One region of the Massilia sp. 01N410 genome, then DNA from elsewhere that is predicted to be linked to it. Evidence: predicted binding sites of a transcription regulator. Region 1 holds the regulator's gene; each other region holds the start of a gene.
The links. Region 1 encodes sigma-54, which starts transcription at its own class of promoters, with help from an activator protein. Its sites were predicted from a motif close to TGGCANGNAANCTGCTTT; they were not measured.
Positions count from the first base shown of each region.

Region 2: AC1DOP_RS16110 (PEP-CTERM sorting domain-containing protein) is a predicted target of sigma-54. The motif match lies at 1,517-1,534, and genes of this name have one in related genera.
Region 3: AC1DOP_RS11670 (PEP-CTERM sorting domain-containing protein) is a predicted target of sigma-54. The motif match lies at 1,464-1,481, and genes of this name have one in related genera.
Region 4: AC1DOP_RS20435 (PEP-CTERM sorting domain-containing protein) is a predicted target of sigma-54. The motif match lies at 1,657-1,674, and genes of this name have one in related genera.

Region 1 is NZ_JBFTRV010000010.1:72,174-75,377, reverse strand. It holds gene lptA (lipopolysaccharide transport periplasmic protein LptA) at 1-129, shown strand, start outside; gene lptB (LPS export ABC transporter ATP-binding protein) at 129-905, shown strand; gene AC1DOP_RS15060 (RNA polymerase factor sigma-54) at 908-2,404, shown strand; gene hpf (ribosome hibernation-promoting factor, HPF/YfiA family) at 2,507-2,866, shown strand; gene AC1DOP_RS15050 (enoyl-CoA hydratase/isomerase family protein) at 2,971-3,204, shown strand, end outside.
Region 2 is NZ_JBFTRV010000011.1:89,994-93,197, reverse strand. It holds gene AC1DOP_RS16115 (YgiQ family radical SAM protein) at 1-671, shown strand, start outside; gene AC1DOP_RS16110 (PEP-CTERM sorting domain-containing protein) at 681-1,466, opposite strand; gene AC1DOP_RS16105 (AI-2E family transporter) at 1,659-2,801, opposite strand; gene AC1DOP_RS16100 (cyclic nucleotide-binding domain-containing protein) at 2,798-3,204, opposite strand, start outside.
Region 3 is NZ_JBFTRV010000007.1:87,304-90,507, forward strand. It holds gene AC1DOP_RS11665 (alpha/beta fold hydrolase) at 1-611, opposite strand, end outside; gene AC1DOP_RS11670 (PEP-CTERM sorting domain-containing protein) at 770-1,426, opposite strand; gene kefC (glutathione-regulated potassium-efflux system protein KefC) at 1,561-3,204, opposite strand, start outside.
Region 4 is NZ_JBFTRV010000017.1:24,232-27,435, forward strand. It holds gene AC1DOP_RS20420 (TonB-dependent receptor plug domain-containing protein) at 1-534, opposite strand, end outside; gene AC1DOP_RS20425 (hypothetical protein) at 785-1,180, shown strand; gene AC1DOP_RS20430 (hypothetical protein) at 1,173-1,433, shown strand; gene AC1DOP_RS20435 (PEP-CTERM sorting domain-containing protein) at 1,711-2,301, shown strand; gene AC1DOP_RS20440 (AI-2E family transporter) at 2,669-3,204, opposite strand, start outside.

The DNA of each region.
Region 1 (3,204 bases):
CGCAAGGAAGTCCTGCTGAACCTGAACGACCCGAGCGGCGTCGACAGGCCCGGCAAGGCCCGCGCCAGTTTTACTTTTTATCCGCGCCGCACTGCGTCGGCCGGGCAACCGGAAGCAGGAAAGCAATGATGGATGTACACGCAGACGCCGCCGCCATCGCGAGCGGCGGCAGCACCCTGGTGGCCAAGGGGCTGCAGAAAAGCTACGGCAAGCGCCTGGTGGTGCGCGACGTTTCGCTGCAGGTCGCCTGCGGCGAGGTGGTGGGCCTGCTCGGCCCGAACGGCGCCGGCAAGACGACCTCGTTCTACATGATCGTGGGCCTGGTGCCGGCCGACGCCGGCGCCATTGTCATCAACGGCACCGACATCACCAGCCTGCCGATCCACCGGCGCGCCATGCTGGGCCTGTCCTACCTGCCGCAGGAAGCCTCGGTGTTCCGCAAGCTGACGGTGGAGGAGAACATCCGCGCCGTGCTGGAACTGCAGCGCGAGGACGGCAAGCCGCTGGGCAAGAACCGCATCGAGGAGCGCCTCAACGAGCTGCTGGCCGAGCTGCAGATCGAGAAGCTGCGCGAGAACCCGGCGCTGTCGCTGTCGGGCGGCGAACGGCGCCGCGTGGAGATTGCGCGCGCCCTCGCCACCAACCCGCGCTTCGTGCTGCTGGACGAGCCGTTTGCCGGCGTCGATCCGATCGCGGTGATCGAGATCCAGCGCATCGTGCGCTTCCTGAAGGAGCGCGGCATCGGCGTCCTGATAACCGACCACAACGTGCGCGAGACGCTCGGCATCTGCGACCGTGCCTACATCATCAACCAGGGCGCGGTGCTGGCGTCGGGACGCCCGGACGACATCATCGCCAATGAATCGGTTCGCCGCGTCTACCTGGGTGAACATTTCCGGATGTAGTCATGAAACAGACGCTGCAACTCAAGACCTCACAGCACCTTGCGCTGACACCGCAACTCCAGCAGTCGATCCGGCTGCTGCAGCTGTCCACTCTCGAGCTGCACCAGGAGATTGAACAGGTCCTCAGCGACAACCCGCTGCTCGAACGCCTCGACGATCCGCTCGACCACTCGGTGCGCCTGCTGGCCGACGGCGCGATCAACAACGGCGCGTCGACCTCCACCACGCCCGACTCGCCGCCCTCGTCCAGCCAGGGCGAGGAGGGCAATGGCGGCGGTGGCGCCGAAGCCGAAGGCGGCGACAGCGACAACGGCGATGCCGGCGGCGCCGAGCACGACATGGACTGGGGCGATTCTGGCCGTTCCGGCAGCGGCAGCGGCGGCGAGGAAGAGGACGGCCGCCCGCAGCTGGAAGCCAGCCCGGTCTCGCTGCGCGAACACTTGATGGAGCAGGTACGCCTGACCTGCATGTCGCCGCGCGATTGCGCGCTGGTCGAGATCGTCGTCGACACCCTCGACGACAACGGCTACCTCGAAGAAACCCTGGACGAGCTGCATGCGCGCCTCCCGGCCGAACTCGAAGTGGAATTCGAGGAGTTGCGCACCGCGCTGGCGCTGGTGCAAAGCATGGACCCGCCCGGCGTGGGCGCGCGCAGCGCCGCCGAATGCCTGGCGCTGCAGATCCGCCGCATGCCGGGCGTGCCGCTGGTCACGCGGCGCATGGCGCTGACCATCGTCGAACGCTACCTGACCTGGTTCGCGCAGCGCGAATTCAACAAGCTCAAGAAAGCCCTCGACTGCGACGACGAAGACCTGCGCGAAGCCCAGGCCGTGATCCGCCATTGCAATCCGCATCCGGGCGCGGCCTTCGCTTCCGACGTTTCCGACTTCGTGGTGCCGGACGTAATCGTGCGCCGCGCGAAGGACGGCTGGAGCGTGCAGCTGAATCCCGAGGTGATGCCGCGCCTGCGCGTGAACAGCCTGTATGCCACCTTGATGAAGCAGGGAAAATCGGAATCCCAGCTGGCGGCGCAGTTGCAGGAAGCAAAATGGCTCATCAAAAACATGCGCCAGCGCTTCGATACTATCCTTCGGGTAGCTCAAGCAATCGTGGAGCGCCAGCGGAACTTTTTCTCCCATGGCGCCGTTGCCATGCGGCCCCTTGTTTTACGTGAGATAGCTGATACACTAGGTCTACACGAGAGCACAATTTCTCGTGTCACAACTCAGAAATACATGCTGACGCCGCACGGCATGTTCGAGTTGAAGTACTTTTTCGGGAGTCACGTCGCGACCGAGGCAGGAGGAGAAGCCTCCTCGACCGCGATCCGGGCTCTCATCGTACAACTCACAGGAGCAGAAGACCCCAAAAACCCTTTATCCGACAGCAAGATCGCGGAGATGCTAGGGGAACAGGGAATGGTTATCGCACGCCGCACGGTAGCGAAATACCGCGAGGCGCTGAAGATCCCTCCCGTCAGCCTCCGTAAATCTCTGTAGCAAGCTCTTTCAGCAAGCTCTTGCAGCAAGCTTCTTGCAACAACGCTGCCCTGGTGCGTGGTATGCGCGTACGACAGGCAGCGCATCATCAAAGGAGTGTGTATGAATCTCACTATCAGCGGACATCATCTCGATGTAACCCCGGCAATCCGTGAATACGTACAGAACAAGCTCGAACGCATCACCCGCCATTTCGATCAAGTGATCGACTCCCACGTCATCCTCTGCATTGACAATCTCACCGAGAAAGAAAAACGCCAGAAGGCCGAGATCAACTTGCGCCTCGCCGGCAAGATCGTTCACGTCGCCAGCGCCGCGCACGACTTGTACGCCGCGATCGACATGCTGATGGACCGGCTCGACCGGCAGGTGCAGAAGTACAAGCAGATGCTGCAGGATCACAGTAGTACACCGCTCAAGCGCATACCCAACGATGGAGGAGAAGCTGCCGCTACAGCGTGATCCTTCCGCTGGCGCAGCACAAGCAAGGAAGGGCGCATCTGGCGCCCTTTTCGTTTTCCGGGCCGCGCTACAATGCCGTTTTCCATTTCAATAAATAAAAGAACATGAGCGAATACGTGCAGACCCGCGTTGCCAGCGGCACCGGCATCATTACCCTCGACCGTCCCAAGGCCCTGAACTCGCTGTCGCTGGAGATGGTGCGCGCACTGACGGAGACCCTGCTGGCCTGGCGCGACGATTCGAACGTCGACGCCGTCGTTATCAAGAGCAGCAGCGAGAAAGCCCTGTGCGCAGGCGGCGACATCCGCTTCTTCCACCAGGCCGGGCGCGCTACGCCC
Region 2 (3,204 bases), on a different contig from region 1:
TGTCGAAGATGATGAAGCCGGGCATCGGCACCTACGACGAGTTCAAGGCGCTGTTCGACAAGTACTCGAAGGAGGCGGGCAAGAAGCAGTACCTGATCCCCTACTTCATCGCGGCCCACCCGGGTTCGACCGACGAGGACATGCTGAATCTCGCCTTGTGGCTGAAGAAGAACAACTTCCACCTCGACCAGGTCCAGACCTTCACGCCGACGCCGATGGCGATGGCAACCACCATGTACCACACGGGCAAGAACCCGCTGGCCAAGGTGACCGAGGATTCGGAAGAAGTCGTCACCGCCAAGAGCGGCAAGACGCGCAAGCTGCACAAAGCCTTCCTGCGCTACTACGACCCGGAAAACTGGCCGGTGCTGCGCGAAGGCCTGAAACGCATGGGCCGCGGCGACCTGATCGGCAACGGCGAGCGCCACCTGGTGCCGCCGCCCGGCAGCGAGCAGGAAGCCACGCCGCGTAGCGAGCGCAAGGCCCTGCCGCTGGTGGCCGAGTCCCGCGGTGCCGCGCCGAAGGGCCGGGTGATCGAGGTGGCCACCCGCCGCAACGGGCGTGGAAACAGCCGCAACGATCCAGCACCCTTCGTGGCGCCGCCGGGCAAGGCCAAGCCGGGCATCCTGTCAACCATCAAGACCAAACCGAAGGCGGCAGGGCGGAAGTAGAGCCCGGCTCTACACGCCCGGCTTGCGGCGACGGACCGCAGCCAGGCCTGCGCTGCCGATGGCCATCAGCAGCCAGGTCGCCGGCACCGGCACGTCATTCGGCGGCGGACCCTCGTCCGCCGTGCCCTCCACGCCGACGGTGAAACCATTCCAGTATTCGGAAGTCAGGCTGCGCCAGGTCAGCGCGTCGAAGGTGCCGGTGAAACGGATGGTGCCATGCGGCTCGCCGGTGCCGATCAGCCGGTATTCGGTGTTGCCGCCGCCGAGATCCACTACCTGCTTGGTCAGGGTGCCGCAGCCATAGAAGCCGCAGCTATGGTTGCCTGGAGCGGCCGCTCCCAGGCCGGCGCCATAGCTGAGGATATCGAAGTCCTGGTTCAGGAAGGCGTAGCCGTTGCCGTTCAGGCTGACGACGGCGAATACCGGATTGGCGACCGATTGCGAGAAGGTCAGCGTCTGGCTGCCCGCATACTGCAAGGCGATGATGTCGGTGCCGGTGGGCGCGTTGTCGACTGCGCTGCTGGTGTAGGGCGAAGTCGAGTTGCGCGGCCCCCAGTAGTCGGTACCGCCGCTGGGCTGGTAGAAACCGACGCCCGCAGCATTCGTATACGTGACGGTGACTGTCGAGGTGGCGGTGGTGATGGTGCCCTGGGCCCTGAAGCCGGGACCGGTGTCGAGGTCGCCGCCCTGCCAATCGGTCCAGTAGATCGGAGCGGCGCTGGCCGTGCCGGCGGCCACGAAGGCCAGGGCGAAAATGGCACTCCGAAGGAATGCGGTATGGCGATTTGTTGTCATTTTGCTCCCTCTTTGTTTTTGGTTGCCGAAGGAATTTCGACGCAAAACGCAATGCAATATTCATACCATTAAACCAAGTCCTTGATTTTCCATCGAAAGGGAGTGCCAGGGATGAGCAGACGTCAAATTTTCCGACAGTTGGTTAATAATTTAATATAACCAACAATATGCAGCCTGGGTTGAACGTCGCCGTCAGGCAAGCAGATCCTCGCTCGCCTGTTTTTCCCGCAACTGCCTTGCGTAGCGGTGCCTTGCCCGCAGCCGTGGATTGGTCATCAGGCGGCCCAGGGTTTCTCCGATGACCATCGCCACGCCCAGCAGCGGCAGCACCAGCATCAGGCCGGCCACGCCGGACAGGGCGCCGCCGATGAAGATCATCAGCACCGCGATCAGCGGGTGGATCTTCAGGCTGCGGCCGAGGGTGATCGGCATGAAGACGAAATCGTCCAGCAGGCGCGCCAGGATGAAGACGACGATGGCGCCGTAGGCCACCAGCGGATTGACGGGGGCGTCGGTGGCGGCGACGATCACCACCATCACGCAGCCGACCACCGAGCCGATGAAGGGCACCCAGGCCAGCAGCGCGGAAATGAAGCCCAGCAGCAGCGGAGATGACACGCCGATCACCCACAGGCCGAAGCCCAGCACGATGGTGTCGAGCACGGTCAGCTTGAGCAGGCCCTCGAAATAGCGGCGCGCGGTCTGGTCGACCTCGTGCAGCAGGAACAGGGTGCGTTCAAAGTAGGCGTTCGGCACCGCGCGCGCCAGGAATTTCTTGAAGCGCAGGCCGTCGCGCAGGAAGAAGAAGGCAAGGAAGGGTGCCAGCAGCAGCGAGGGCAGCCAGCCGGCCGCGGTGACCAGGATGGTGGCCAGGTAGCGCTGGGCGAAGTTGTCGGTGAAGGCCTTGAAGCGCTTGTTGACCAGCGAGGTCAGGTGCATCTCGGCCAGCAGCGGGAATTTCGCTTCCAGCAGCGCCATCGTGTTGCGCACGAAGGCCACGCCGCCGTTCGCGTACAGCGACAGGGTCTCGCTCCAGGAAGCGCTGTCCTCCGCCGGTCCGCTGCTCCACGACAGCGCGGCCGCGACCGCCAGCGTGGCGAGCCCGAAGAACACGGCGCACACCAGCATCGACGAGACGCTGCGCGAAAAGCCCAGGCGCAGCAGGCGCCGCATCGGCCCCAGCAGGGTGAAGTACATCACGGTGCCGAAGATGAAGGGCAGTACCAGCCACAGCATGTGCTCGAGCAGCACCAGCAGCAGGCAGGTGACGGCGACGATCGCGGTCCAGGCCACCGGTCCGGCGCGCTCCTCGCGGACCACGGGGCCGCCGATCACAGCGCTTCCAGCTGCGGACGGCCGTCGAGACGCTCGCGCAGGCGCTGGCCGATGTGGCGCGCCAGCGCCAGCGAGATCTTGTAGCCGATCACGGCGTCGGTATCCATCAGCGCCAGGAAGTCGTCGCGGAAGAACACCGCCAGCTCGCAGTGCTCGACGGCGCGCGCCTGGGCGCTGCGCGGCGAGTTGTCGAGCAGGGCGAGGTCGCCGAAGAAGCCGCCCGGTCCCAGCTCGCTCACCAGCCGGCGGCTGCCTTCGTGGGCGCGGCTGATCTCGACCCGGCCCGCCATCACCAGGTAGAGCGCCTGGCCTTCCTCGTTCTCGTCGAAGACGATTTCTTCCGGCAGGTAGCGCCGCTCGTGCATCAGGCCATCCACGAACTTGACCTCGAGCGGCTTGAGCG
Region 3 (3,204 bases), on a different contig from region 1:
GCACGCATGGACTCGGTGGCGACCATGCCGTTGATGGTCTCGACGGCGCGCTTGCTGCGTTCCTCGGGCGCGGCCGTCCGGATACCGGTGGCGATGCGGTCAGCAATCGGCTCGACGCTGGCGACGGTGGCGCCGGGGCCGCCGAAGAACATGCCCAGGAAGGGCACCATGTCGACCACCATCAGGCGCGACAGGTCGGCCGGATGGCGCGCGGCCAGCATCATGCCGATCGTGCCGCCCATCGAGTGGCCGATCACGGCCGGCTGCTTCAGGCCGGCTTCCCTGATGTAGCGGTCGATGTCTTCGGCCACCGGCGCGGCGACCGGACCGTCGGCGTTGCCGCCTTTCGGCTGGCCGGCGAAGCCCGAGACTTGCACCAGGTGGTAGCGGTAGCCGGGCACGGCCTTGATCATTTCGGCCCAGACGCGCGGCGAGGAGTTCAGGCCGGGAATCAGGATCACGTCCGGTCCGGCGCCTTCGGTGCGGACCGTGATGCGGGTCGATTCGAAGGGCGCGGCCCAGGCGCCAGCGGATGCGCCGAGGAGGGCGAGGGCTGCCACCGCTGTGGCGGCCTTGAGGGTGAAACGGCGGGAAAGCATAGTGAGCTGCATCTTGTCTCCTGGTTCGTGATCGAAGCCGCCGCATGCGCTGCGGGGCAGGTGGACAGGATGCTAACGTGGGGCGCCGGAAAAAACTGCCTGAAAGATATGATAGTGTCCTGAACAAGGAAGCCCGCACGTGGCGGGCTTCCGGTCGGCGATCGCAATGATTACGCTTTGCGGCGCAGGGCAGCCATGCCGGCGAAGCCCAATCCCAGCAAGGCCAGCGACGCCGGCTCCGGGACATCGCCGGTCGACGGCGAAAACGCTGCCTTGAATGCGACGTCGCCGAAGCCGCACTCGCGGCACTCCCAGGACTGGGTCGTCAGCGCTCCGAAGTCCAAGCCGTTATTGAAATAGACGAAATCGCCACCGGCATAGCTGTTGTTCGTCGCAGGCATGTTGTAGGTACTGTATCCCTGGGTGCCGAGGTCGGAGACCGAGAGGAACATCACATATTTCTGGCCCGCCGTCAGGCTCAGGGAGCCGGTGTCGAAGGAGAATTCCATCAGCCCCTGGCCAGGGGTCACCGAGCGTGTTGGGCTCGTGTAGAGAATGCTGGTGGCCTTGCTGCCGTCCCAGCCGGCCACATAGCCGCGGAAATCGAGTGACTGGTTATTGCCGTACAGGTACATCGAGAAGCTGTTCAACACATTATCGGCACCGACCGTGAAGGTCTGGCCGTATGTGGCTGTGTCGGGATAGCCAAACGGAGAAATGCTGGAGACGATCGACGTGTTGTCGATGACCGAGGCAGTCGCGTCTGCGGCAAAAGCGCCGAGGACGGCACAAAGAAGCATGGAGGCTTTCAGGTAGCTTGGTTTCATAACATTCCCTTTTTTATGGTGGACTCGCCATTGACTCTTAGCAAATACCGTGCCATAAAACAATTGCTTATAAAAATCAATTGTTTAGCGGAACATGGAATGTATTTGTGTAAATAAATCCGACATTCATCGGGCTAGTCCCAGTCATGCCGGGTTTCGCCTTCCTGCGCTTGGCGATCGCGCGCAATCATCTCTTCCAGCTCTTCGCGCGCCCGTTTGGCCATCGACACATACTGTTCGCGGTCCTTATAGTAGGGATAGACCGCCTGCACGTTGGCGATATTGAGCTTCCGGAACTTCAGCGCGGCCTGGCGGATGCGATAGGCGTTATGGCCGAGACCGGCCGTGAGCACGGTGCGGCCCAGCTGCAGGGCCGATTCGAAGGTCTCCCTTTCGATCATGGTGACGCCGCGGTCCATCAGCTGGTACCAGTGGGTGACGTTGCGGGCGCGGGCGAAGATCTGCAGTTCCGGCCACTCGCGGCGCACGGTCTCGACCAGGTCGAGGCTGTCTTCGATGTCGTCGATCGCCACCACCAGCGCTCGGGCGCGCGCGGCGCCGGCGGCGCGCAGCAGGTCGGCGCGGGTGGCGTCGCCGTAGAAGACCTTGAAGCCGAAGCGGCGCAGCACCTCGATCTGGTCGGGGTCGTGGTCCAGCACCGTCAGCTTGACCCCGTTCGCGTTCAGGAAGCGGCCGACGATCTGGCCGAAGCGGCCGAAGCCGGCAACGATCACATGGTCCTCGTTCGGTTCGATGGCGTCGGCTTCGGGCTTGGCGCCGGCGGCTTCGCGGCGGGCCGACAGCTTGTCGTAGGCCATCAGCACCAGCGGCGTGACCACCATCGACAGTGCGACCACGACCACCAGCATCGAGGCGGTATCTTCGCTGAACACGCGTGCGGTGGCGGCCGCGCCGAACACGACGAAGGCGAATTCGCCGCCCTGGGACAGCAGCAGGGCGAACTGCAGGTGCTGGCCGCGGGCCATGCCGAATACCCGCGACAGAATGTAGAGCACGGCGGTCTTGATCAGCAGGAAGCCGGCCACCAGTCCCAGGATCAGCCCGGGATGGGCGAGGAAGACGGCGAAATCGACCGACATGCCGACCGCGATGAAGAACAGGCCGAGCAGCAGGCCCTTGAAGGGTTCGAGGTCGGTCTCCAGCGCGTGGCGGTACTCGGAATCGGCCAGCAGCACGCCGGCCATGAAGGAGCCGAGCGCCATCGACATGTCGATCCACTGCATCAGCAGGGCGATCGCGATCACCAGCAGCAGGGCGAAGGCGGTGAAGATCTCGCGGGTATCGGTGCGGGCGATGACCTGCAGCAGCGGACGCACCAGGTAGCGGCCGCCGACGATGATCCCGGCCAGCACGCCGACGACCTTGAAGGTGGCCAGCCAGAAGTTGCCGCTCGAACCGGCTTCGTCGGGAATGCCGAGCAGCGGCACGATGGCGATCATCGGGATCGCGGCGATGTCCTGGAACAGCAGGATCGCGAAGCCGGCCTGCCCCGCTGGGGTCGGCATCAGGTTGCGTTCCTCCAGCGAGGCGAGGGCGATGGCGGTCGACGACAGCGACAGGCCGAGCCCGCCGATCAGGGCCAGCTTCCAGTTGACGCCGGCCAGCAGCGCGGCGCCGAACAGGGCAGCGGCAACCACGACCACCTGCGCGCCGCCCCAGCCGAAGATGGGCCGGCGCAGCGCCCACAGGCGGTCCGGCTCGAGTTCCAGGCCGATCAGGAACAGCAGCAGCACCACGCCGAACTCGGCGAAGTGCAG
Region 4 (3,204 bases), on a different contig from region 1:
GTACTCGCCGAAGCCGGCGATCGATTCGCAACCCAGGTTCTTCTTGAGTTCGACGTTGATCACGCCGGCGATGGCGTCGGATCCGTACTGCGCGGCGGCGCCGTCGCGCAGCACCTGCACGTCCTTGATCGCCAGCAGCGGCAGCGCGTTCATGTCGGTGCCGGTATTGCCGCGGTTGCGCGCGCCGAACAGGTTGACCAGGGCGGTGGTGTGGCGGCGCTTGCCGTTCACCAGCACCAGGGTCTGGTCCGAGCCGAGGCCGCGCAGGGCCGCCGAGTCGACCAGGTCGGCGCCGTCAGCACCGGTCTGGCGGGTCGAGTTGAACGAGGGCGAGATGTTCGCCAGGGTCTGGGCCAGGTCGAACTGGCCGCCTTGCTCGGCGGACTTGGTCAGCGGGATGTAGTCGACCGGGACCGTGGTATCGGTGGCCGAGGTGTTGCCGACGCGGCGCGAGCCGACGATGTTCACGCTCTGGATATTGGTGGCGTCGGCAGCGGCCGGCGCCGTGCTCTGGGCCAGTGCGGCGGACGGCATGGCGGCGAGGGCGGCGCTGCCGTAAAAGGCGAGCAGAAGGGATTGACGAATCGCGTTGGGTTTCAAGTGCTGGCTCCTTGGAAAATATTGCATTTCCATGAATTTACCAGCTGGCAACCTGAGGCAATAAGTTAAACGTCTCATAACTACAACAGTGATGCTTATAAGTTGAACTCATATTGTAGGGCAGTCTCATATTGACGCTATTTTGGTACATTGGTAACATGATTGACCATTTTTGGAGGCAGCCATGACCGATCAGGAATTCATCGCCGCGTTCGTCGCCGGGCGTCTCGCGCCGGCGGGATTCGACCACCGCGCCCACCTGCGCGCCGCCTTCCTGCTGCTGCGTTCACGTCCCTTCCTCGAAGCCTGTATCGCGATGCGCGACGGCCTGCAGGCGCTGGCCGGCAAGCTGGGCAAGCCGGACCTCTACCACGAGACCGTGACGGTGGCCTTCATGGCCTTGGTGGCGGAACGGTCGTCCGGTGCGGGCGACTGGGAGGGCTTCATCGCCGCCCACCCGGAGCTGTGCCGGCGCGGGCTGTTGGACAGCTATTATTCGGCGGCGCTGCTGGCCTCCGGCGCCGCGCGCAAGACCTTCGCCATGCCGGACCTCGTCAACGCTGGAGGCAGGCATGGCTGAGAAAGTGACGGTGGAGCGGGTCCAGACCGGCCTGCGCATCGAGAAGCGGATGCTGAAGGTGTTGAAGGGGCTGGCCGAATACCACGACATGAGCCTCGGCGACCTGGTGGAGGGCATCGTCCTGCATGCCTTCGAGGGGAAGAGCGCGTTTGGCGAGGAGAGCCTGTCCCGCATCCAGGATTTGAAACGGATCTACGGGATGACGCTGGAGGCGAAGGATGCGCACCGTTTGCAGGAGGCGGATCCGGATTGAGTTGGGTTAAACGAGCGCACCTGCACCGAATTATCGACGCCGCAGGATTTTTACTGAAGACCAAACGAAGTGCGAATCGAGAGGCAGCTTCTGGCCCGGCTCGGGCTGATTTGGCTATGAATATCCGATTTTCATAACTGGAAGTCGTCGAATTATTTTACACTTATGGTTTTCATTTGCGCCGAATTGATATATCTTTTTGATTTAACTGGTTTTTTTTATTTGGCATGGATATTGCTGAGCACTTTTCGCAACATTCATTCACTTAGGAGATCAAATGAAAACCAGGGCAAACGGGGAATTTTTGAAAGCAAAGATCGCAAAGGCGATACTCGCCGCTTCGATGCTTGCCTGCGTAAGCGGTGCAGCGTCTGCGGCAGTTATGACCTTCGTCGGCATTCCGGGTAATCAGGTAACGCTGGCGAGTTACAATGAAGACGGCATAACGGCAGTATCGACTAACGGTGGCGTTTTCTGGGGCTACCCCAGCGCCGGGCAACTCCATCTGGATCCGGCCGGGTTCGGCGATTCCGACTATGACTTTACGTTCGGTGGCCAGGCTTTCAACCTCGTATCCGTCGATGTATCGTTTGCCAGCTCCAGCGCAATTGGCACCTGGACGGCCTATGATGCTGCGAACAATCTCGTCGCCAGCTATGCCATGTCTGGCACTACGCTTCATACCGACACCGGCTTCGCGGGTTTCGATGGCATTTATCGCGTACATCTGACGAATACCGGAAGTCATTTCAGCATTGATAATCTTACCGTCGCTGCTGCCGATACCAGTGAGGTTCCAGAGCCCTTTAGCCTGGCCTTGCTTGGCATTGGCGCACTGGGCATCGCAAGCAGCCGCCGTAAAAAATAGTCAGCGAATTGCAGGTTGCCCGGCAGGGTGAACGGACCCCGAAAAGTCGAGTGTCACTTTTTGGGGTTTTTCATATAAAACACACGCAGAAGTTCAAACCGGGTCTCAATGACCCTGCATTACCCCATTTGCGAATCCTCTGCCAAAATCATACAAAAAACTCGATGTGGGGAACAGGTAGACAAACGAATCGAACCGGGATTTATTTGCCTGTAACCGGTTCCTGTCTTGCCTTCAAATTTCTGAATTCGGCGAGCAAGGATATGGGATCGGAACCGAACCAGTGCTCGCCAGAGCAAACAAGAAGATTGCAAGTATCCTTTTCACAGGATCTCGTTTTTGATGGCCCAATCTCGTACAGACGCTCTTATTCCTGATGGAATTCTTCCGCTGTCGAGAACAAATCCCAGGCGGCGATGAACAGCGCCGCGATCACCGGTCCGATCACGAAACCGTTCAGGCCGAACAGGGCCATGCCGCCCACCGTGGACAGCAGCACCACGTAATCCGGCATCTTGGTGTCCTTGCCGACCAGGATGGGGCGCAGGAAATTGTCGACCAGGCCGATCACGAACACGCAGAAGAGGATCAGCACCACGCCCTGCCAGATCGCGCCGGTCACCAGGAAGTACACGGCCACCGGCGCCCACACGATGGCGGCGCCGACCGCCGGCAGCAGCGACAGGAAGGCCATCACCACGGCCCACAGCAATGGCGCCTGCACGTGCAGGATCCAGAAGATCAGGCCGCCCAGCGCGCCCTGCGCCATCGCGACCAGCACATTGCCCTTGACGGTGGCGCGGATCACGGTGGTGAAATGGGTGAACAGGCGCTGCTTGTACTTGCGGCTCAGCGGCACCGCGGTCCTGATGCGGCCCGCCAGTGAATGGCCGTCGCGCAGCA